3 regions of the Comamonas flocculans genome follow, and region 2 is predicted to be linked to each of the others. Evidence: riboswitches for the same ligand, from Rfam matches in the RefSeq annotation. Region 2 holds a riboswitch; each other region holds the start of a gene.
The links. Region 2 has a riboswitch for thiamine pyrophosphate ahead of thiC (phosphomethylpyrimidine synthase ThiC). Riboswitches for the same ligand answer to the same signal wherever they lie in the genome.

Region 1 (7,820 bases), 1.2 Mb from region 2:
TGCCGTACCGCCCCATGCGCACGACGGCGGGCTCGCTCACCGCGGCCTCGGCCAGCGGGGCCAGCATGGCGGCAGCCACGCGCGCGGCCGATGCTTCGCCTTCGGGGCCGCCGGCGTCGTGCACTTGCACGCTCCAGCCCTCGCGCGCCAGAGCGACGGCCAGCAGGCGGCCCATCAGGCCGGCGCCCAGAATGGCGATGCGGCCGTGGCCAGGGGAGAGGGCGGGCAAGTACATCGTGTCCATGGATGGTCAAATCCGGGGACAAGACGGCGCGCTGCGAAGCCCCCCCGGGCAGGCAGGGCCTGGATCGGGTGATGGAGCGCCCTGCGCTTCAGGGAATTCATCGGCCCCGGCGCCTGGGCCGACCGGGACACCCTCGTTTCGTCGAAAAGCGGGCTTTGGAGCAAGGGCTCTGCCGCGCCGCGTCCCGGGGCCGCCTGCGGGCTTGCCCGATAATTTGCCGCCATGACGCAAGCCGCACCCACCCCCGCCGCGCCGCGCTACGTGCGCGTGCTCTCCATCGCCGGCTCGGACAGCGGCGGCGGCGCCGGCATCCAGGCCGACCTCAAGACCTTCAGCGCGCTGGGCTGCTACGGCATGACGGCGATCACCGCGATCACCGCGCAGAACACCCAGGGCGTGCGCGCCATCCATGCGGTGCCGGCGCAGATGGTGCGCGAGCAGATCGACGCGGTGGTGCAGGACATCGGCGTGGACGCGGTCAAGATCGGCATGCTGGCCACGCCCGAGGTGGTGCGCGTGGTGGCCGACGCCATCCGCCGCCACGGCCTGCGCCGCGTGGTGCTGGACCCGGTGATGGTGGCCACCAGCGGCGACCGCCTGATAGCGCGCGAGACGGTGGATGCGCTGGTGGCCGAGCTGTTCGCGCTGGCCGAGGTGATCACGCCCAACCTGGACGAGGCCGCGCTGCTGCTGGGCCACGGCATCGACGGCGTGCCGGCGCTCTCCAGTGCGGCGCAGGCGCTGCGCGCGCTGGGCGCGCCGGCGGTGCTGCTCAAGGGCGGGCATCTGCCCGGCGACTGGGTGGTGGACGTGCTGGCGACGGCCGATGGCCGCCAAGAGCGGCTGGAGTCGGCGCGCATCGCCACGCACAACGGCCACGGCACGGGCTGCACGCTGTCGTCGGCGATTGCCGCCTTCCTCGCCCAGGGCCAGCCGCTGGCGCAGGCGGTGCGCCACGCGCGCGGCTACATCCTGGGCGCGATCACCGCGGGGGCCCGGGTGCGCACCGGCCAGGGGCACGGGCCGCTGAACCACGCTTATGCGCCGCGGCTTCAGCATATCGTGCAGACTAGCTGATTGATAGCTGCTGGCGCAGGCCAGCAAAGGGTTTGCGATAGTTTTCATTTGTAAAACCTTGGCTGGAAAGCGCTGGCAGCTCTCATTTTGTTGGGCGCCGGGTCAGCAGCGCGAGCACGAAGCACAGCGCCAGCGTGGGCAGCGCCGAGCTGCCCAGCGCCGGCAGGAAGCGCGGCGCCGCGTGGTAGAAGGCGATGCCCACGAGCCAGATCAGCGTTGCGCCCCAGTGCACGGCGCGCGCCCGCGACAGCAGTGCGGCCGCCGGCACGCCAAAGGCCAGGCGGCCCAGGATCACCCCGAACAGCGGCACGAAGACCGAGCTGAGCAGCAGCAAGAAGGGCTCCAGGCTGTGCATCGGCAGCACCAGCGCAAAGCCGGTGCAGGCCAGCGCCATCACCACGCCCCAGCGGCGGATGCTCCAGCGCGGCTGCAGGCTGTGCAGCGACACCGAGCCGGAATAGGCGTCGCCGTAGGCGTTGTCGATCTCGTCGATCAGGATCAGCGACAGCGCGATCAGGCCGCCCTGGGCCAGCAGCAGCGCGGTCACCAGGTTTTCGCTGGGCAGCACCAGCGCCACCAGCACGCCCAGGCCATAGCACCAGATGTTGGCGATCGCGTAGCCCAGCCAGGTGCCGTGCAGCGTGCTGCGCCCGCTCCTGCCGTGGCGCGCGTAGTCGGCCACCAGCGGCAGCCAGGACACCGGCATGGCGATCACCAGGTCGATGGCTGACAGCGCGCCCATGCTCCCGTCGCCGCTGCGCTCCCACAGCGCGCTCAAGCCCTGCGCCTGCGCCATGCCGGAAAACTGCCAGCTCAGCCACAACAGCGACAGCACCACCAGCGGCAGCGCGATGCGCGCGATCAGCTTGCGCACCAGCGCCACCATCGAGCCGCTGATGAGCGCCAGCACCACCGCGCCCCAGGCGAGCGTGGCCAGCAGCGGCCCCTGGCTGCTGGTGAGCATGCCCGCCTGCCGGCCGATGGCGACGGTGGCGTCGCGCATCACCACCAGCTCGAACGCACCCCAGCCCAGCAGCTGCACGATGTTGAGCACGATGGGCAGGCTGGCAAAGCGCCGGCCATAGACCACGTGCATCAGCCCGGCGCTGGCCAGGCCGCTGTCGCAGCCGAGCTTGCCGACCCAGCCCAGCAGCCCCGCGCCGATGAGGGAGCCGACGACGATGGCCGCCAGCGCCTCGCGCGTGCTCAGCGCCGGTATCAGGTAGGCGCCCACCTGCATTACCAGCAGGCCCACGCCCAGGCTGAACCACAGCGAGGCGTGGTCGCGCCAGCCAAAGGCGCGTGCGCCGCTGGCCAGCGGTGTCAGGGCTTCATTGTTTGCCGCGCGGGCGGGTGATGGTGTGCTCACTGGCATGCTCCTTGTGCGTGCGCGCGGGCAGCCGCACAAGAAAGCAGTGGCGAAGAATTCGCAGCCGTGTCGTGAGCGTGCTTCCCTGCGCGAGGATGATCTCAATCAGGTTCAAAGGGACTGTCTCAGCCGATCGCTCGGCACCCCCAGCAGCGGCCGATTGTAGGCCAGTGGCGCAGCGCGCCGTCAGCGCTCCAGGTATTTGAGCTTTTCGCGCACGCCGTTCCATTCGTCGGCGTCCGGCATGGGTTCGTGGCGCCGCGCCAGGGTCTTCCAGCCCGGCGCGTTGGTCAGCTCGGCGTTGAGCGCGATGAAGTGCTGCTCATCGGCCGGCACATCCTCTTCCGCAAAGATGGCATTGGCCGGGCACTCGGGCACGCAGACGGCGCAGTCTATGCACTCGTCCGGGTTGATCACGAGCATGTTGGGCCCTTCGACGAAGCAGTCGACCGGGCAAACGTCCACACAGTCGGTGTATTTGCACTTGATGCAGTTGTCGGAGACGACGTGGGTCATGGCACTACCAGCAAGGGGGAACGAATCAACGCTCTGATTTTAGGTGGCGCTGGCAGGGGCCGGCCGCGGGCCGTCCCTATCAGCGCAATGGAAAAAGAGTGAAGCGGCTTCTCAATGCAGCTGCGCGGCGCGCTTCCAGGCCTGGGCCGCGGCGCTCGCGTCGCCGCGTCGCTCGGCCAGCTCGGCCAGCTGGCACCAGGCGCGCGCGCGCAGGCCGGCGGCGCTGGCGTTCTGGCCGGCGTCGCTGTAGAGCTGCTCGGCCTTGCCCCACAGCTGCATGTGCCGGCAGGCGCTGGCCGCCAGGTATTGCAGCGCGGCGTCGCGTGGTTGGGCGCGCTGGCGCGCCTCGATCAGGCCGAGCCAGTGGCCGTCCATGCCGTCCAGCCCGGCTTCCAGAGCCAGCGCCAGCTTGTGGCGCTGGTGTTCCTGCAGCGTGTCGTACTGCTCCCAGGCGGGCAGCAGCCACTGGCGGGCCTGGGCTGCGCTGCCACCGAGCTGCAGATGGCGCCGGGCGGCGTGGATGGCCACTTCGGGCATGGTGCGCTCCTGCGGCTCCAGCGCCTGCCAGGCGCCGTGCAGCTGGCTGTCGTCGCGGGCCTCGTCCAGCAGCGCCGTGGCCAGCGTACGCACCAGCGTGGCCGCGACCTCGGGCGAGAAGGCGCGGTGCTTGGCCAGCAGGCGGGCGGTTTCCAGCGCGTCGCGCGTGCGCCCGGCCAGGCGGGCGGCCTTCAGCCGCGTGCGCAGCGCCAGCGTGCGCCGCGCCGCGCCCTGGGGCAGGGCGGCCAGGCGCTCCAGCGCGCCTTCGGCGTCGCGCTCGTCCAGCAGCCAGCGCGCCGAGCGCAGCTGCACGCCCTCGCGCAGCTCCTGCCCGGCGCTGTCGGGGTGTTCACCCAGCGCCTCCAGCGCCAGCGCCAGGTGCTCGGAGCGGCCGCTGCGGTCCTGCAGCGCGTGCGAGCTTTCGGCCGCCACCACGTGCGCCAGCGTGCGCAGCTGGCCGCCGTGCGGGGGCGGGTTGTCCGCCGCGGCCAGCGCCTCCTGCTGGACCAGTGCCGCCTGCGCGGCCTTGCGCGCACGCACGAAGCGCCCGGCCAGCAGCTGCGCGATGGCGTCGAGCATCGCGCCGTGCATCGCGCGCTCTTTCTGCTGCTGGCGCCAGCGCCGCGCCTGGCGCGGCAGCTCGCGCAGCGCCGACAGGCCGTGCAGCGCGCCGTAGATCAGCAAGATGCCGGCAAACAGCAGCACCAGCACCAGGTTCAGTGACAGGTCGATGCGCCAGGGCGGCCAGAACACGGTGACCGTGCCCTGGTTGTTGCCCGCAAACACCGCGACCGCGACGGCCGCGCCAAACAGTGCCAGGAACCACAGTGCCGCGCGCATGTCCGCTCCCGCTCAGCGACCGGCCGCCGCGGTGGCGAGCGCGGAATAGGTGTCGGTGGGTTGGGGGATTTCGGTGTCGTGCAGGTTGGCCTGCAGTTGCTGCAGCGCGGCAAGAAAGCCCTGGGAGCGCCGCCCGCTCGCGTCGAAGTAGCGCACGAAGCCGCGCTGCGCCGCGGCCAGCTCGGTGCGTGCGTTGTCCAGGCGCCGCGCGAGGATGCTCAGGCGCGCATTGGCCAGTTGCAGCTTCAGGTTCTGGCGCAGGAACCAGGCCTGCTCGGGCGCCAGCAGCACCGCGTCGGGCCGGTCCACGCGGCTGATGCGCACCAGGCTCAGCGCCTGGTCGCGCACGCCGCTCCACAGGGTCTGCAGCGCCGCCTGCCAGGCCGGCCGGGCGCTGGCGGCATCGGCGCCCGCGCGGGTGACGGAGGCCCCCGCGGGGCGCATGTCGCTGGCCAGGGCCACGTCGTTGCTCAGCGCAAGCTCGTCGACCTGGCGCACCAGGTTGTCCAGGCGCCCGAGCAGCCCGGCGGTGTCGGTGACCCTGGCGCGCTCCAGGTTTTCGGTGTCCTGCTCCAGCGCGCGCAGCACCGGCGCCAGGCGCGGCTGGGCGGCGCGCTCCACGCGCTGGTGGGCGTTTTTCATCGCGCCGACCAGCGGCTGCAGGCTGCCGGTGAGCTCGGCCTGCTGCTGCGCCAGCGCGATGCTGGCCTGCACGTCGGCGATCAGGTTTTCGTCGCGCGTGCGCGACAGGCTTTGCGTGAGCTCCTCGAGCTGGCTGCGCTGCAGCGCCACCTCGGCCACGCGCGACTCCATCACACTCATGCGGGCGCTGGCGTCGCGCGCCTGGTCCTGCGCCTCGCGCGCCAGGGTGCGCGCCTCGGTGGCCTGTGCGCCGGCGTCGGCGCTCTGGCGCGCCAGCTGCTCCTGAATGTTGGACAGGCGCTGCCAGAGCATGCCCGACATGACCAGTGCCGCCAGCGCCACGAGAGCCAGCACGCTGGTGAGCAGCGCGCCGGCGCGGGACGGCGCGGCGGCGGCCGGAGGCTGCGGCGCCACGGGCACCGCATCACCGGCGGGAAGGGAAGGGTGCTCAGTGCTCATGCCAGGATTTTATCGATGCCGCCACGTCGGCCAGCGCCGGGCGGCAGTCGCGCACCTGGGCGAAGCCCGCCCGGCGCGCGGCCTCGGCGATGCGCGGATGGGTGGCCAGGGCGCGCGCGCCGCTCCAGTCCTGCCCTGGCGCCAGCGCCGGCAGGTGGGCCAGCGCCTCGCTGCTGCTGAACAGCCACAGCGAGCCGTCGCCCGCGGCGGCGCGGGCCAGGGCCTGCGCGCTCTCGTCCAGCGGCGGGGCACAGCGCTCGTAACTGGCGATCAGGTCCACCCGCGCACCCGCCGCGGCCAGCCGGCGCGCCAGCCAGTCGCGCCCCTGGCCCTGGGCGCACTGCGGGTCGCCGGTGCCGCGCACGACGAGCACGCGCGTGCCCGGACCGATCTGCGGCGCCACCTGCTGCCACAGCGCCTCGGAGTCGAACTGCGCGGCATGGTCGTGCGGCCCGTCGATCAGCGCCGCCGGCACGCCGCAGGACTGCAGCGCGCGCACCGTGCCCGGGCCGGGCGCCCAGCATCGCGTTTTGATAGCTGCTGGCGCTGGTCCAGCAAGCGTTTGAGCCGTATTTTGTTCAAAAAAATGGCGTACCGCATTGCCGCTGACGAACATCAGCGCCTGGTAGTCGCCAGAGCGCTGGCGCGCCTGCTGCAGTCCCTGGCGCAGCGCCGGCACGCTCAAGGCGCGGATCGCCAGCAGCGGCAGGGCGAGGGCGGCGATGCCCTGCTGCTGCAGGGCGGCCACCCAGCGTTCGGCGTCCGGCGCCGCGCGCGTGACGATGGTGCGCCGCAGCCAGCGCTCAGGCATCGCGTTCGGCCACGGCGCCGCGCGCCTGCAACTGGGCGGCGACGGCCAGGCCCAGCGCATCGGCTTGCGCCAAAGTGGTGGCGCTGGCACTGCCGCCTGCGCGCACCAGTGGCTGACCGCCCTGCACGGCGCCCCAGGCGGCCTGCAGTTGCAGCACCGCGCCCTGCCACTGCGCGTGCGCCGCCAGCGGCATGGAGCAGCTGCCGCCCATGGCACGGCTGACCGCGCGCTCGGCCGTCACCGCAAGCCAGGTGCGCTCGTCGGCCAGCGGCGCCAGCGCGGCCAGCACGTCGCTGCGCTCGCTGCGCACCTCGATGGCCAGTGCGCCCTGGCCGGCGGCGGGCAGCATCTCGGCCGGCTCGAAGGTGGCGCGGATGCGCCCGGCCAGGCCCAGGCGCTTGAGCCCCGCGGCCGCCAGCACGATGGCCGCGTACTGCCCCTCGTCGAGCTTGCGCAGTCGGGTGTTGACGTTGCCGCGCAGCGGCTCGATGCGCAGGTCCGGGCGCAGCGCGTGCAGCAGCACCTGGCGGCGCAGGCTGGAGGTGCCGACCACCGCGCCCGGCGGCAGCTCCTGCAGGCTGGCGTGCCGCGGTGAGACGAAGGCGTCGCGCGGGTCTTCGCGCGCCATCACGCAGGCCAGCGCAAAGCCGGGCGGCAGCTGCATGGGCACGTCCTTGAGCGAATGCACCGCCAGGTCGGCGCGGCCTTCTTCCAGCGCCACTTCCAGCTCCTTGATGAACAGGCCCTTGCCGCCGACTTTGGAGAGCGCGCGGTCCAGGATCTGGTCGCCGCGCGTGGTCATGCCCAGCAGCCGCACCACATGGCCGCGCGCCTGCAGCAGGGCCTGCACATGCCGGGCCTGCCACAGCGCCAGCTGGCTTTCGCGCGTGGCGATGGTCAGGGACAGGGGGTTTGCGTTGCTTGCCGTCATGGCGCGATTGTGTCGCAGTGCGTGCTTGCCGGCGCCATGTCGCCCAGGCGACCGAAGGCGTTTACACTTCACGCATGCTGCAATGCAACATATGCATGACCCTCGTCAAGGCCCACCCATGACAGAACCCGCTCAGCCCCGCCGCAGCGCGCCCGCGCACCGCAAGGATAAGGACGCCCCGCTGATCGCCGACATCCGCCTGCTCGGGCGCATCCTGGGCGACGTGATCCGCGAGCAGGAGGGCGAGGGCGTGTTCGGGCTGGTGGAGCAGGTCCGCCAGCTCTCGGTGGCCTTTCGCCGCGACGACGACCAGGGGGCGGACCGCGCGCTCAAGCGCCTGCTCAAGTCGCTCAGCGGGGAGGAAACGGTCAAGGTGATCCGCGCCTTCACCTAT
Region 2 (7,820 bases):
TTCGGCCATTCCTACGGCGGGCTGTGCGTGCTGCATGCGCTGTTCACGCGGCCGGGCGGCTTTCAGACCTATGTCGCGGCCAGCCCCTCGGTGTGGTGGCGCGGCGGTTTCATCGTGCAGGAGCAAGAGCGCTTCACCGCCCGCCGGCGCGCCGATGCTTGCGCGCTGCGCCTGCTGCTCACCCAGGGCGCGCGCGAGGCGGCCCCCCCCGCCGACCCAGCCCGCGCCGCCATCGCCCGCGAGCGGCACGCTGGCGAACACCTGCAAGCCCTGATCCGGGGTCTGCGCGGCACACCCGGCCTGGCGTTGCAATTCACCTCCTTTGCCGGTGCCGACCACGGCAGCAGCATGGCCCCCGCAGTGCAGCAGGCGCTGGCCTGGGCCGCCGGAGACCAGGCATGAGCACGCTGGCCGCACGCTACCGGCGCTTTGCCGCGCTGCGCCTGTGGCTGCTGGCGGGCATGGCGCTGCTGCTGTGCGCCATGCTGGCGCTGGACCTGGCCACCGGCCCCGCGGGCCTGCCGCTGGCCACGGTGCTGGACGGGCTGGTGCGCCCCGCCGACCTGGCACTGGAGCAGCGCATCATCCTCTGGGAGGTGCGCCTGCCCTACGCGCTGATGGCGCTGCTGGTGGGCGCGGCGCTGGGCCTGGCCGGGGCGCAGATGCAGACGGCGCTGAACAACCCGCTGGCCAGCCCGTTCACGCTGGGGGTCTCGGCCGCCGCGGCGGTGGGCGCGGCGGTGGCCATGGTGGGCGGGCTCACCGTCATGGTCTGGGGCGAGAACCTGGCCGTACCGCTGTGCGCCTTCGCCTTCGCGGCGGTGGCCACGCTGCTGATCCAGTGGCTCGCCTGGCGCCACGGCGCGACGGTGGACACGGTGGTGCTGTTCGGCATCGCGCTGCTGTTTTCCTTCGAGGCGCTGCTGTGGCTGATGCAGTACGTCGCCGACAGCAACGCGCTGCAGCAGATCGTGTTCTGGACCATGGGCAGCCTCGCGCGCGCCACCTGGAACAAGATCGCCATCGTCGCCGGCGTGCTGGCGGCCTGCGCCGCCTGGTCGGCGTGCAACGCCTGGCCACTCACCGCCCTGCGCGCGGGCGAGGAGCAGGCGCGCAGCCTGGGCATCGCCGTGGAGCGCCTGCGCCTCATCACGCTGCTGCGCGTGAGCCTGCTGGCGGCCACCGCGCTGGCCTTCGTCGGCACCATCGGTTTCGTCGGCCTGGTGGGGCCGCACATCGCCCGGCTGCTGCTGGGCGAAGACCACCGCAGCTACCTGCCGGGCAGCGCGCTGGCCGGGGCGGTAATGCTCTCGGGCGCATCGATTCTGAGCAAGACGCTGGTGCCCGGCGTGGTGCTGCCCATAGGCATCATCACCGCGCTGGTGGGCGTGCCCATGTTCATGGCGCTGGTGCTCTCGCGCAGGAGGGGCGCATGAACGCGGGCCTGATGCTGCAGCAAATCAGCACCGGCTACGCGCGCCGCCCGGTGCTGCATGACTTGAGCCTGGAGCGCATCGCGCCGGGCACGCTGGTCGCGCTGGCGGGGCCGAACGCCGTGGGCAAATCCACCTTGCTCAAGGCCATCGCCGGTTTGCACCCGGTGCAGGGGCGGGTGCTGCTCGACGGCATCGATCTGGCCCGCCTGCCCCCGCGAGAGCGCCTGCGCCGCGTGGGCTATCTGCCCCAGGCGCTGCCCCAGGCCAGTTCACTCGTGGCCTATGAGGCCATGCTGAGCAGCCTGCACGCCAGCCGCCCCGGCCTGGGCCGCAGCCAGGCCGAAGCCGCCATCGAACACACCTTCGCCACCCTGGGGCTGAAGGCGCTGGCGCTGCGCCCCTTGAACCAGCTCTCCGGCGGGCAGCGCCAGATGATCGGCCTGGCCCAGGTGCTGGTGCGCGCGCCGCGCCTGTTGCTGCTGGACGAACCCACCAGCGCGCTGGACCTGCGCTGGCAACTGCTGGTGCTGCAGGCCGTGCACGCGCTGGTGGCTCAGGGGCAGACGCTGGCCCTGATGGCCGTGCACGACCTGAACCTGGCGCTGCGCTTTTGCCAGCAGGTGGTGGTGCTGGGCCCGGGCCGGCCACACGCCCGAATGCTGGCCGCCGGCCGCCCCGCCGGGGTGCTGACCCCCGAGCTGCTGCGCGCGGCCTACGGCGTGCAGGCGCGCGTCGAGCGCTGCTCGCGCGGCCATCCGCTGGTGCTGGCCGACAGCGCCCTCGCCATTCCCGACGAAGACCCACGATGAACCACACCCACGGCCATGTCGCCACCACCGAAGCCAGCCGCTGGCTGCAGCGCCTGTGCTACCACTTCAACCGCAAGATCAGCGTGCAGTACAGCGCCTTCCAGGGCCATGCCCGGTTCCCCTGGGGGCAGTGCGAGCTGCGTGCCGACGATGAGGCGCTGCACTTCGCCTGCAGCGCACCCGACCCCGAGGCGCTGGCGCGCGTGTGCGCGGTGATCGACGAGCACCTGAGGCTGTTCTCGCGCAAGAACCCGCTGGCCGTGCAGTGGCAGGAACTGCCGCCCACCTCCGACACCCTCGACATCCCCGATGCGCACTGATTCCCGCCTTTGCAGCTTTCAAGAAAAGGACCTCACCATGAGCACGAAAACCCCCGCCCGCACATGGCGGCTGAACACCCTGATGGCGCTGCTTCTGGCCGCCGGCACCAGCTCCGCGCTGCAGGCCCAGACGGCGGTGCCTGCGCCGCGCCAGGACGCTGCCCAGACCCCGGCGCTGCCCGCGCTCACCGTGCGCAGCAAGTACGAGCGCGAAGACCTGCCGCTGCGCGCACCCGGCCACAAGGCCGCCTCCGGCGCGCGCCTGGGCATCCTGGGGGCCACATCCATCATGGAGGCACCCGTGCACGTCAACGCCTACACGCGCGAGCTGGCCGAGGACTGGTCGGCGCTGACGCTGCAGGACGTGCTGGAGAACGACCCCGCCGTGGTCTTCACCACCAACAAGTACCACCTGCTGCAGAACTTCAACCTGCGCGGCCTGGACATGGGCGCGATGGACATCGCCACCAACGGCCTGTACGGCATTGCCCCGGCCAATGCGGTGCCGGTGGAGATGTTCGAGCGCATCGAGGTGCTGCGCGGCCCCAACGTGCTGCTTTCGGGCATGCCGCCGGCTTCCAGCGTGGCGGGCACGGTCAACATGGTGACCAAGCGCGCACTGGCCGAACCGGTGGCCGACCTGACGCTGACCTACGGCACGCACGCGTACTTTCAGGCCCATGCCGACGTGGGCCGGCGCTTTGGCGAGGAGCAGCGCTGGGGGCTGCGCTTCAACGGCGTGTATGGCGCGGGCGAGATGGGCGCCCGGGACGAGACGCAAAAGCGCCGCGTCGGCGCGCTGGCGCTGGACTACCTGGGCGAGCGCGCGCGCTTCTCGCTGGACGTGTACGACAGCGAGAACCAGATCGACAACGGCAGCCCCGGCATGTTCAACTTCCTGGGCAACGCGGCGATTCCCGGCGTGGGCCGCCTGCTCGCTGCGCCCCAGGGCGACACCAACATGTTCCGCGGCACGCACGGCAAGTACGGCAACCGCGGCGCGCTGGCCCGCGCGGAGTTCGATTTCACGCCCGACTGGCAGGGCTATCTGGCCGTGGGCGGCTCCGAGGCCGATGGCCAGGGCCTGCTGTTCGGCACCCGCGCCTTCGTCACCGGCGCCGACGGCGGCACGCGCGGCGCGATCTACCACGTGCACGCCGCATCCGAAAGGCGCACGGCAGAGGCCGGAGTCATCGGCAAATTTGACACCGGCGCCGTGCGCCACCGCCTGCAGCTTTCGGCCAACGTGCTCAAGCACGAAGAGGGCTCGTACAACACCGCCTGCAACTACTGCTACGACACCAACCTGTACGACCCGGTGACGCCGGTCTTCCCCGCCGCGCCGGCCTGGGGCGGCTACACGACGAAGAACGCGTTCCGCTCCTTCGCCGTGGCCGACACCATGGGCTTTGCACATGACACTGTGCAGCTGACCGTGGGCGCACGCCACCAGGGCGTGAAGACCCCGCTGGTTGGCGGCAAGGCTTCCGATTACGGCAAAAGCCGCTTCTCCCCCATGCTCGCGGCCGTGGTGCAGCCCTGGGGCGATGGCGTCTCGCTGTTCGGCAACTACACCGAGGGGCTGGAGCCCGGCCAGGTCGTCGGCCCCACCTACGCCAATGCGGGCGAAGCCCTGGCTCCCCGGGTCACCAAACAGATGGAGCTGGGCGTGAAGCTGCAGGCCGGCGAGCTCACGCACACCATCAGCGCCTTCCGGATCAAGCGTCCCTCCTTCATCAGCGTGGATGCGGGCGCGGCCCTGCCCCTGCTGGCCGACGCCGGCGTGCAGCGCCTGCAGGGCCTGGAATGGAGCGTGTACGGCATGCTGACCCAAAACGTCTCGCTGCTCGGCGGCATCACCCACATCCGCTCGCAGCAGCGCAACACCGGGCGTGACACCTTCGGCACCCCTGAATGGCGCGCGCGCATCGGCCTGGACTGGCAAACCCCCGTGCAGGGCCTCAAGCTCGGCGCGCGCGTGATCCACACCGGCGCGCAATGGGCCGATTCGGGCAACAAACTGCGCATGCCCGCCTGGAGCCGGCTGGACCTGAACGCCAGCTACGCGACCAGGCTGTCCGGCATGCCCCTGCGCCTGAACGCCAGCGTGCAAAACCTGGCCGACCGCAACTACTGGATAGGCACCTTTGGCGACGGCTTCGTGATGCCTGGCGCACCGCGCACCTTCCGACTGTCGGCAACGGTGTCGTTCTGATCGGCCCGGCAGGCGGTGCGCAACCGGCGGGGGCAGGAACTGCCCGCCGTCGCCTATACTCGCGCCCGCTCCGGGGTGCACGAGACAGGCGTGCTGAGATGGTGGGCCTACCCACTGGAACCGCGAACTTGATCTGGTTAGTACCAGCGTAAGAAGAGCTGCAGTGAACATGTACCGTGCGCCTTGGGCGCATGCGCGCATGCCCACCGATTGCGGAGCATTCCATCCATTTTTGAGGAATGCACCGCCCATGAACGCTCCCGATTCTTTCCCGCAATTGCTCGCCCGCGCACGCGAGCCCTTTCCCTCCTCCAGCAAGGCCTACATCCCCGGCAGCCGTGCCGACCTGCGCGTGCCGGTGCGCGACATTCGCCTGACCAATGGCGAGACCGTCAGCGTCTATGACACCTCCGGGCCGTACACCGACCCGGCCGTGACCATCGACGTGAGACGTGGCCTGCCCAGCGTGCGCGGTGCCTGGATCGCCGAGCGCGGCGACACCGAAAGCTACGCGGGCCGCGCGCCCGAGGCGATCGATGATGGGCGCAAGGACGAGACCGCCGGGCAGCTTGCCGCGCTGCGCGAGCAGGCCGCGGGCTTGCAGCGCCAGCCCCGGCGCGCAAGGAGCGGCGCCAATGTCACGCAGATGCACTACGCAAGGCGCGGCATCGTCACGCCCGAGATGGAATACGTCGCGCTGCGCGAGAACGGCAAGCGCGAATGGATGCGCGCCTACCTCTCGGACGCCGCGCGCGAGCGGCGCCTGGCCGGCCACCCGCTGGGCGCGAGCCTGCCGCCAGTGATCACGCCCGAATTCGTGCGCGATGAAGTCGCGCGCGGCAGAGCCATCATCCCGGCCAACATCAACCACCCCGAGGTCGAGCCTATGGCCATCGGGCGCAACTTCCTCGTGAAGATCAACGCCAACATCGGCAACTCGGCCGTCACCTCCAGCATCGAGCAAGAGGTGGAAAAACTCGTCTGGGCCACGCGCTGGGGCGCGGACAACGTGATGGATCTTTCGACCGGCAAGAACATCCACACCACGCGCGACTGGATCGTGCGCAACAGCCCCGTGCCGATCGGCACCGTGCCGATCTATCAGGCGCTGGAGAAAGTGGGCGGCATCGCCGAGGACCTCACCTGGGAGGTGTTTCGCGACACGCTGGTAGAGCAGGCCGAGCAGGGCGTGGACTACTTCACCATCCACGCGGGCGTGCGCCTGGCGTTCATTCACCTGACGGCGCGCAGGCGCACCGGCATCGTCTCGCGCGGCGGCTCCATCATGGCCAAGTGGTGCATGGCGCACCACCAGGAGAGCTTCCTCTACACGCACTTTGAAGACATCTGCGACATCATGAAGCGCTACGACGTGGCCTTCAGCCTGGGCGACGGCCTGCGCCCGGGCTGCACCGCCGATGCCAACGACGAGGCGCAGTTCGCCGAGCTGCGCACGCTGGGCGACCTGACGCACATCGCCTGGAAGCACGACGTGCAGACCATGATCGAGGGCCCGGGCCACGTGCCCATGCACCTGATCGAGGCCAACATGAGCGAGCAGCTCAAGACCTGCCACGAGGCGCCGTTCTACACGCTCGGGCCGCTCACCATCGATTGCTCGCCGGGTTACGACCACATCGCCAGCGCCATCGGCGCGGCGATGATCGGCTGGATGGGCACGGCCATGCTGTGCTACGTCACACCCAAGGAGCACCTGGGGCTGCCCGATCGCGACGACGTCAGGCAGGGCATCATTGCCTACAAGATCGCGGCGCACGCGGCCGACGTGGCCAAGGGCCACCCCGGCGCGCGCTCGCGCGACGATGCGCTCTCCCAGGCGCGCTTCGAATTTCGCTGGCTCGACCAGTTCAACCTCTCGCTCGACCCCGAGACGGCGCTGGCCTTTCACGACGAGACGCTGCCCAAGGATTCAGCCAAGGTGGCGCACTTTTGCAGCATGTGCGGCCCCAAGTTCTGCTCGATGAAGATCACGCAGGAGGTGCGCGAATACGCCGCCGCCAAGGGCCTGGCCGATGGCGAGGCGATCGCCGACGGGCTGGCCGCCAAGGCCGACGAGTTCAAGCGCGGCGGCGGCTCGCTCTACGTGCCCGCGCCTGAAGCGGGGAGTTGAGCCGCCCTCACGGCCTTGCCCGGGAGCGAGGCACAATGCCCGCCCTTGGGGAACGGCCCCGCCATGATCCATCCGACATGAACGATACACCGCACTGGCGCTTGAATCCGGCCGAACTGACCGATCTGGCCGCAAGCGACGCCCGCCGCGCGCTGGCCGAGGACGTGGGCGGCGGCGACCTGACCGCCGCGCTCATCGCCCCCGACCAAACCGCCACCGCGCGCGTGCTGCTGCGCGAAGACGCGCTGCTCTGCGGCCTGCCGTGGTTCGAGGCCGTGGTGCGCCAGATGGAGCCGCAAGCGCGCATCACCCGCCTGGCAGGCGAAGGCGCGCGCTGCCGCGCAGGCAGCTTCGTGATCGAAGTGACTGGCAATGCGCGCGCACTGCTCACGGCCGAGCGCACGGCGCTGAACTTCCTGCAACTCTTGAGCGGCGTGGCCACGCGCACCGGGCAATACGTGGCGGCCGTCAAAGGCACGGCGGCGCGCATCGTCGATACGCGCAAGACCCTGCCCGGCCTGCGCCTGGCGCAGAAATACGCGGTGGGCGTGGGCGGCGGGGTGAACCACCGCATCGGGCTGTTCGACGCCATCCTGATCAAGGAGAACCACATCGCCGCGGCCGGTGGCGTGGCGCAGGCGCTGGCGACCGCGCGCGCGCAGGGCGAGCAAGCCAAGTTCATCGAGATCGAGGTCGAGACGCTGGCGCAACTGGACGAAGCCCTGGCTCACGGTGCGCAAATGGTGCTGCTGGACAACATGGACCTGCCCACGCTGCACGAGGCGGTGCGGCGCAACCGGGCGCTTGGCACGCGCGCGGCGGTGCTGGAAATCTCCGGCGGCGTGACGCTCGGCGGCCTGCGCGCGCTGGCCGAGACCGGGGTCGATCGCATCTCGATCGGCGCGCTGA
Region 3 (7,820 bases), 400 kb from region 2:
CGTGACCGAGCGCATCCGCAACGAAAAGCGCATCCGCGAGCGCGAGGAGCTGCTGTCACTGACCGTCTCGGCCGCGGCACTGGGTCTGTGGGACTGGGACCTGGTCAGCGGCCAGATCACCGGCGATGAGCGCTGGCGCGCCATGCACGGCCTTGCGCCGGGGCGCGGCCCCTGGGCCTGGCCGGCCTGCAGCAGCGGCATCACCGAGGCCGACCTGCAAGCCATAGAGCAGGCGGCGCAGGCCCATGGCGAACACCCGACGCAGCCCTTCGACCAGACCTGGCGCGTGGTGCTGGGCAGCGGCGCGGTGCGCTGGATACGCAATCTGGGCAAGATCGTGCGGCCCGACGGCCAGGGCCCCGGCCTGCGCATGCTGGGCGTGAGCCTGGACGTGACGCAGCAGCTCGAGCAGCAGGAGCAGCTGCGCCACCTGGCGCACTACGACGTGCTCACGCAGCTGCCCAACCGGCTCAAGCTGGCCCAGCACCTGCAGGAGGAAATGGCGCTGGCGCGGCGCAGCGGCTCCCTGCTGGGCGTGGTCTACCTGGACCTGGACCGCTTCAAGCCGGTCAACGACACGCTGGGCCACGACGTCGGCGACCAGCTGCTGGTGGGCGTGGCGCGGCGCCTGGGCGCTGCGCTGCGCAGCGGCGACCGCACCGCGCGTCTGGGGGGCGATGAATTCATCATCCTGTTGCCCGGCCTGAACAGCCGCGGCGACTGCGAACGCAAGCTGCGCCAGCTGATGCAGCGGCTGTGTCGCCCCTACATGCTCGGCGTGCACCAGGTGCGCGTCACCGCCAGCATGGGCTACACGCTGTACCCGCTGGACACGCCCGACGCCGACGCCGACACCCTGCTGCGCCACGCCGACCAGGCCATGTACCAGGCCAAGCAGGCCGGGCGCAACCGTTTTTGCAGCTTCGACGCGCTGCACGCGCGCGACCAGCAGGAGCAGCAGGCGCGGCTGCAGCACTTGGAGCAGGCGCTGCAGCGGCGCGAGTTCGCGCTCTATCTGCAACCCAAGGTGCACGTGGGCACGCGCCAGATCGTCGGCGCCGAATGCCTGATCCGCTGGAACCATCCGCAGGACGGCGTGCTCTCGCCGGCCGCCTTCCTGCCCGCACTGGCCGGCAGCGCGCTGGAGATCGCCTTCGATCGCTGGGTCTTCGACGAGGCCCTGCGCTGCATCGGCCGCCTGCAGGCCGCCGGCTGGCCGCTGGCGCTGAGCGTGAACATCTCCGCCCAGTACCTGCAGCACGAAGGCTTTGCACAGTGGGTGCTGCAGTGCCTGGAGCGCTATCCGCAGGTGGATGCTTCGCTGATCGAGCTGGAGATCATCGAAAGCGCCGCGCTCTACAACATCGAGCACGTCTCGGCCGAGCTCACGCGCCTGCGCGCCAAGGGCATGCGCGTGGCGCTGGACGACTTCGGCACCGGCTATTCGTCGCTGACCTACCTGCGCCGCCTGCCCATGGACGCGCTCAAGATCGACCAGAGCTTCATCCGCGACATGCTCAGCGACCCCGACGACATGACCATCGTGCAGAGCATCATCGGCCTGGCGCAGGCCTTCCATTGCGAGGTGATAGGCGAAGGGGTGGAAACCGCCGAGCAGGCGTGCGAGCTGCAGCGCCTGGGCTGCGCGCTGCAGCAGGGCTACCACTGGGCGCGCCCGATGCCGCTGGACGCCTTTCTGGAATGGGCGCGCCAGTACGCGCCGGCCCAGGGGCAGGGCGCGCGCTGAGCGCGCCGCCTCGGCGATGTCCGACGACGTGCAGGCGCTGGCCGCACTGCTGCGGCGCCATCCGCGCCTCGTGGTGCTGACCGGAGCCGGCTGCAGCACCGAAAGCGGCATCCCCGACTACCGCGATCTGCAGGGCCAATGGAAGCGTCCCGCGCCCATGAGTTTCCAGGCCTTCACGCGCGAGGCGGCGGCGCGTCAGCGCTACTGGGCGCGCTCCCTGGTCGGCTGGCCGCGCATCGCCGCCAGCCGCCCCGGCCCCGCGCACGTGGCGCTGGCGCAGCTGGAGGCGGCGGGGCGGGTGGCTCTGCTGGTCACGCAGAACGTGGACGGCCTGCACCAGGCGGCTGGCAGCCGACGGGTCATTGACCTGCATGGCCGGCTGGACGCGGTGCGCTGTCTGACCTGCGGCCACACGCTGGCCCGTGCGGATTTCCAGGCTCGGCTGCAGTCCGCCAATCGCGGCTGGTTGCCGGCGCACCTGCCACCCGACGTGCGTAGCGCCCCCGACGGCGACGCCTGTCTGGAGGGACTGGACTTTTCCAGCTTCGTGGTGCCCGCCTGCCCGGCCTGCGGCAGCGGCGTGCTCAAGCCCGACGTGGTGTTCTTTGGTGAAAGCGTGCCGCGCGAGCGGGTGCAGGCAGCGATGGCCGCGCTGCGCGAGGCCGACGCGCTGCTCGTCGCCGGTTCCTCCCTCATGGTGTTTTCCGGCTATCGCTTCGCCCGGGCCGCCGCCGAATGGGGCAAGCCCCTTGCCGCGGTCAATCTGGGGCGCACGCGTGCCGATGAATTGCTGGCACTGAAGCTGCGCCAGCCGGTGGGGCAGGCGCTCGGGCAATTGGCCGCGCTGCTGGAAGCGGGTGTCTGACCGCGCACTGCGCCGAAGCACACTGCACTAAGATCGCCCCTTTGACGCGGGGTGCACGGAGCTGGTCCGTGCTGAGAGCACACCCGTTGAACCTGATCCAGATCATCCTGGCGTAGGAACGTCCTCATGAGCCCCTCCCCGTCTTTCGATTCCCTGCAGCCGCGGCAGTTTGCCGATGCCTTGCACGCCCTGCGCGAGCGCGCGCCGCTGGTGCAGTGCCTGACCAACATCGTCGTCGCCAACTTCACCGCCAACGCGCTGCTGGCGGCTGGCTGCGCCCCTGCCATGGTGGACAACGCGCGCGAGGCCGAGGGCTTTGCCGCGATCAGCGCCGGCGTGCTGGTCAACCTGGGCACGCCGTACGAGGAGACCGCACAAGCCATGCGCGCGGCGGTGCGCGGGGCAGAGGGCGCAGGCGTGCCCTGGGTGCTCGACCCCGTGGCCGCGGGCGCCGTGCCCTGGCGCACCTCCATCGCGCTGGAGCTGTTGGGCGCGCACCACCCGGCCGTTGTGCGTGGCAACGGCTCGGAAATCCTGGCGCTCGCCGGCGGCCAGGGCGGCAAGGGCGTGGAATCCACCGCCGCAGCCGACCAGGCGGTCGATGCCGCCGTGATGCTCGCGCGCACGCACGCCTGCGTGGTGGCGGTGAGCGGCGCCGTCGACCAGATCACCGATGGCCAGCGGCTGGTGCGCATCGCCAATGGCCACCCGCTCCTCACGCGCGTGACCGGCGCGGGCTGTGCGCTGGGTGCGTTGATGGCGGCGTTTGCGGGCGTCACGGGCGATGCGCTGCTGGCGGCTGCGGCAGCCACCGCGCTGCTGACCGTGGCGGCGGACGGGGCGGCGCAGTCCAGCCACGGCCCGGGCAGTTTTGCCGTGGCGCTGCTCGACGAGCTGCATGCGCTCACGCCCGAGGCGCTGGCCGCGCGCCTGAAGCTCGCATGACCGCACCGGCGCGCGCGCCGCTCGACCTGCGGCTGTACCTCATCACCGACACTGGCCTGTGCGGCGCCCACGGCGTCGCGCGTACCGTGGCCGAGGCCGTCGCGGCGGGCGCGACGCTGGTGCAGCTGCGCGAGCCGCACGGCAGCGATGCCGAATTCGTCGCGCTCGGGCGCGCGCTGGCGCAGGTGCTGGCAGGCAGCGGCGTGCCGCTGATCGTGAATGACCGCGTGCACCTGGTGGCCGAGATCGGTGCCGATGGCGCGCACGTGGGCCAGGGGGACATGGGTGCGGTGCAGGCGCGCCGCCTGATCGGCCCTGCGCGCTGGCTCGGCCTGTCGGTGCAGACACCGGCCCACTTGCAGGCCGCGTTGGCGCTGCCCGCAGGCACGCTGGACTACCTGGGCGTGGGCCCGGTCTGGGCGCAGCAGACCAAGCCCGATGCGGCGCCCGCCGGCGGCCCCGAAGTTCTGGCCGACATCGCCCGCGCCAGCCCCTGGCCCTGCGTGGCGATTGGCGGTATCGACATCGGCCGCGTGGCGCAGGTGCGCCGCTGCGGCGCGGCGGGCGTGGCGGTGGTATCGGCCATCTGCGGCCAGCCGGATGTGGCGGCGGCGACGCGGCGGCTGCGCGCGGCCTGGGGCTGAACGCCACCTGCCGGTCAACCGCCGGGTTTGGGCTCAGGATTCTTCCCAGAACGCCTCGATCAGCTCGCCCTGGGCGTCCAGCAACCACCACTCGATCACCACGTCCTGCCGAGCAGTGCCAAAAAACCCGAAGCCTCCACGCCGGGCCCCCAGGCGCGGGCAGCGCCACAGCGTATCGCCCGGCTGCATCATCGCCAGCACGTCGCGGCGCAGCGCGGGTGGCACCTGCGGATCGTGCACATCAACCTGATGGTCTTCGCCGTCTCCGATTTCGGAAGGCGTTGCGGGGCGGGGGCGGGTCATGGCGCACTTTCGGTTTGGGTGCGCTGCCGGTTCAGCGCCAGCAGTCGGCGCAGGATGTCCTCGTCAGGCATGTCGTTGCGCCAGTCCGTCCAGCCGTAGACGGCGGCCACGGCAGCATCGAGTTGCGCGTGCGCCTGCGCGAGCCAGGCGGGGCGCAGGTTGTAGAGCTTCGTCAGCGTGCGCGCCTTGAGCGCCTTGGCGTCGGCTTCAGAGAGGCCGGGGCGCGGCGCCATGCGGTCGGGGTAGGGCGAGGTGCTCATGCCCAGCGGCACCACCTCGGGCAGGCCCTGAGTCCATTCGGGCGGGTTGAGCCAGTTTCTGCGCAGCGCGTCGAGCCGGTGCGCGGCGCAGGCGATGGCGCAGGCGTGTTCGCGCAGCGTCGCCGGGGCGGTTGCGGGTGATTTTGAATTGATAGCTGGTTGCGCTTGACTGGCAAGGGCTGGAGGCTGATTTGGCTTGAAATTCTCGAAAGGAACTTCAGGCAGGTCGGCGGGGATCAGCGCGCCGCCTTCGATGGGCTCGGTGCGCTGGTGGGCGGTGTCTGCGGGCGCGAGGCCGACGGGGAAGGGGAAGGTTTCAAAGCAGGTGGTGGGGGTGTAGCGCGGGCGGTCTTCCAACGAGGTGCCCATGCGCAGCGACCAGAGCTCGTGCATGCGGCTGTGCAGGATGCCGAAGGTGGTGTCGTCGGCGCGGGCGATGGCGACGCAAAGGTTCTCTGGAATTTGGCACGCGGGCAGCCACGCGAACAGGCGGTGCTTGGCGACCATGGGCGTGACGATCAAGCGCTCGATGTTCGCGGCCAGCTTGCGCAGCCCGGGGCGAGAGTCGCCGAACAACCACCAGTTCGTCCGGTGCCAGTCTCGCCTGACGTTCACGCGGGTGGGCTTGACGTGCGTCAGCACGTGTTGAAACGGCGTTTCAAACAACGCCGCCTGGTCTTGCGGCATGTCCACGCCAAAGTCGATCACCCAACGGTCTTGCGGGCGCCTTGTGATATCGAGGCCGTTGGCCCACGGGCGAACGACGATGGCGTTGGATTGCCCATGCGGATTGGGCAAGGCCAGCCACGCGCGCGCGACATCGCCCGGTACATCGAATGGTCCGTTTTTTTGCGTGCCGATGAATGAGGCGTCGGCGTTCTCGCGCAAGCGCGTGGCGTGCGTGAGGTCGCTTTCGGGGTGGCTCAGGTTCGTCAAGTCTGAAGCGATCGCTGGGACCTGATCGCCGTTCAAGGTCGCGGCTTGGCTGAAGTGGCCGAATGCCACCAGCGACACGCGCACCGCTGCGCCTTCGTTCACCCATGGCTCGTCGCTCCACGCTTCGAAGATGCGGCTATCCCGCACGATGGCGTCGAGCACCTTGCGGTTGGCGCCGCCCCGGATGGAATTGGTGGCCACGAAACCAGCCGCGTTCAGTGCTTGCCCGGCCATGGCCGCGCGCGCTTTTTCAAACCAGTAGCACACGAGGTCGGCGCCGCCCGGAACGCGGCCTTCGTAGGTCTTGCGCAGCGCGAAGGTGTAGGCCTCGCCCAGCTCCCGGATCATCTTTCGGTCCCCCAGAAACGGCGGATTGCCCACCACCACGTCAGCGCGCGGCCAGGCGGCTTCGATGGGGGTGGGCTGGCCCCCATCCCGGCCTTCCCCCAGAGGGGGAAGGGGCCAAGTCAGCAGCGCGTCGCGGCATTCGATTTGCTCAAGCGGCTCCAGCACCGGGTTGGTCTTGGCGCCGTAGCCGTGGGCGATGCGCCACTGGATTTCGCCGATCCAGACGCTCACGCGGGCGAGCTCGGCCGCGTAGTCGTTCAGCTCGATGCCCAACAGGTTGTGCACGCCGGTCACCAGGTCTTGCTCGCGATCGAGCCCCAGGCGCGCGGCCTCGGTGATGGCGTGCAGTTCCACGTCCTTGAGGGCCTTGAGGCCCATGAAGAGGAAGTTGCCGCTGCCGCAGGCCGGGTCGAGGATGCGATACGCCCGCAGGCGCTCCAGCCATTGCACGAAGCGCTGGTGCGTCTTCTTGTACGCAGCGTCGCCGTTCTTCCTGATTTTGGCCGCAAGCTGGCTCAGGTCTTGCGCCACCAGCGCCCATTCTTGTAGTAGTGGGCGGGTGATGACGGGTTCGGTGATGCGCGCGATCGTCGCCGGGTCGGTGTAATGCGCGCCGAGCTGGCTGCGCTTGGCGGGGTCGAGCCCGCGTTCGAACAGCGTGCCGAAGATGCTGACGTCGATCGCGCTCCAGTTCAGGCTGGCGGCCTTGCGCAGCTCGGTGATGTCAACGATTTCGAGCTTGGGCACGTCGATGCGCGCGAACAGCCCGCCGTTGAACCAGGGGATGTCGTCGGCGCCGTACAGGCCGCCGGTCTGCATGGTGGTGAACAGGCTGGCCAGCCCCTGCGTGAGCCGCTCGCTGGTGAGCTGGCGGTTGCCCACCAGGCGCTCGAACATGCGCGCGGGCAGCAGCCCCACGTCTTCGGCAAAGAAGCAGAACAGGCATTGCGTGAGGAAGTGCGCGACGGCATCGGCGCCGTGGCCGCGCGCGCGCAACTGCTCGGCCAGGGTGGCAAAGCTGCGCGCGGCTTCCTCGGTGATGTCGCGGCTGGTCAGCCGCGGGCGAAAGCTCTCGGGGTCGCTCCAGACGCGGCGCAGCAGCTCGCGCACGGCGGGGTCGGCCAGCTCTTCGATGCGGATGGTGTGCGTCTCGCTCGGGTGGCCGGTGAACTGGGTGTGGATGCGGATGACGAGCCGGTCGCAGACGACGAGCAGCGGCGGGTTGCTGAGCGCCAGGCTGTATTGCAAGAGCTGGCGCAGCGCGGCGTCCAGGTTCTTGCCCGGGGCCTTGTTCTCCCACGCGAAGTGGTCGCGGTAATACACGTCGGCATAGCCGCGCGCCTCGCCGATCACGCGCGAGCGGCGCTCGAACAGGTATTCGTCCGCTACCTCGGGGCTGCCGGGCTTGGGCACGCCCAGCAGCTCGCACAGGCCGAGGAAGTGGCTTTGCGCGCCCTGCTCCTCGTTCAGGTGGGCGCTGGCGCCGCCCGGACCCCATTGGGCGATGAAGTCGGCAGGGGTCATGTCGGAAACATTGTTTCGATAGCTGTTCGCGCTTGTCTGGCGCCACATTCAGGCAAATATCACTTCAACAACCCCCGTCGTCTCTACTTGCGGATCAGGGCCGATCACGATCTGGACTCTGCGCCCCAAACGGGCCAGGCACGCCATCAGCTTGGCCTCGCTGATGCCCCGGAACTGCCCGCGCAGCATGTTCGACAACTTGGGCTGCGGCATGCCCAGCACCTGCGCGGCCTCTTGCTGAGTCCAGC

Region 1: linked by a shared signal. The riboswitch ahead of FOZ74_RS13780 (purine-cytosine permease family protein) and the one ahead of thiC (phosphomethylpyrimidine synthase ThiC) in region 2 are both predicted to bind thiamine pyrophosphate.
Region 3: linked by a shared signal. The riboswitch ahead of thiM (hydroxyethylthiazole kinase) and the one ahead of thiC (phosphomethylpyrimidine synthase ThiC) in region 2 are both predicted to bind thiamine pyrophosphate.

Annotation. Positions count from the first base shown of each region.
Region 1 covers NZ_CP042344.1:2,882,910-2,890,729, forward strand. The annotation lists gene FOZ74_RS13770 (FAD-dependent oxidoreductase) at 1-235, opposite strand, end outside; gene thiD (bifunctional hydroxymethylpyrimidine kinase/phosphomethylpyrimidine kinase) at 467-1,321, shown strand; gene FOZ74_RS13780 (purine-cytosine permease family protein) at 1,404-2,690, opposite strand; TPP riboswitch at 2,756-2,848, opposite strand; gene fdxA (ferredoxin FdxA) at 2,877-3,206, opposite strand; gene FOZ74_RS13790 (heme biosynthesis protein HemY) at 3,318-4,583, opposite strand; gene FOZ74_RS13795 (uroporphyrinogen-III C-methyltransferase) at 4,596-5,684, opposite strand; gene FOZ74_RS13800 (uroporphyrinogen-III synthase) at 5,674-6,495, opposite strand; gene hemC (hydroxymethylbilane synthase) at 6,488-7,426, opposite strand; gene ppc (phosphoenolpyruvate carboxylase) at 7,545-7,820, shown strand, end outside.
Region 2 covers NZ_CP042344.1:1,728,975-1,736,794, reverse strand. The annotation lists gene FOZ74_RS08425 (alpha/beta hydrolase) at 1-402, shown strand, start outside; gene FOZ74_RS08420 (FecCD family ABC transporter permease) at 399-1,436, shown strand; gene FOZ74_RS08415 (ABC transporter ATP-binding protein) at 1,433-2,245, shown strand; gene FOZ74_RS08410 (DUF2218 domain-containing protein) at 2,242-2,565, shown strand; gene FOZ74_RS08405 (TonB-dependent receptor) at 2,603-4,780, shown strand; TPP riboswitch at 4,842-4,952, shown strand; gene thiC (phosphomethylpyrimidine synthase ThiC) at 5,031-6,911, shown strand; gene nadC (carboxylating nicotinate-nucleotide diphosphorylase) at 6,989-7,820, shown strand, end outside.
Region 3 covers NZ_CP042344.1:1,329,058-1,336,877, reverse strand. The annotation lists gene FOZ74_RS06495 (sensor domain-containing protein) at 1-1,747, shown strand, start outside; gene FOZ74_RS06490 (NAD-dependent protein deacetylase) at 1,764-2,612, shown strand; TPP riboswitch at 2,650-2,748, shown strand; gene thiM (hydroxyethylthiazole kinase) at 2,739-3,557, shown strand; gene thiE (thiamine phosphate synthase) at 3,554-4,201, shown strand; gene FOZ74_RS06475 (hypothetical protein) at 4,235-4,504, opposite strand; gene FOZ74_RS16295 (class I SAM-dependent DNA methyltransferase) at 4,501-7,572, opposite strand; gene FOZ74_RS06465 (helix-turn-helix domain-containing protein) at 7,621-7,820, opposite strand, start outside.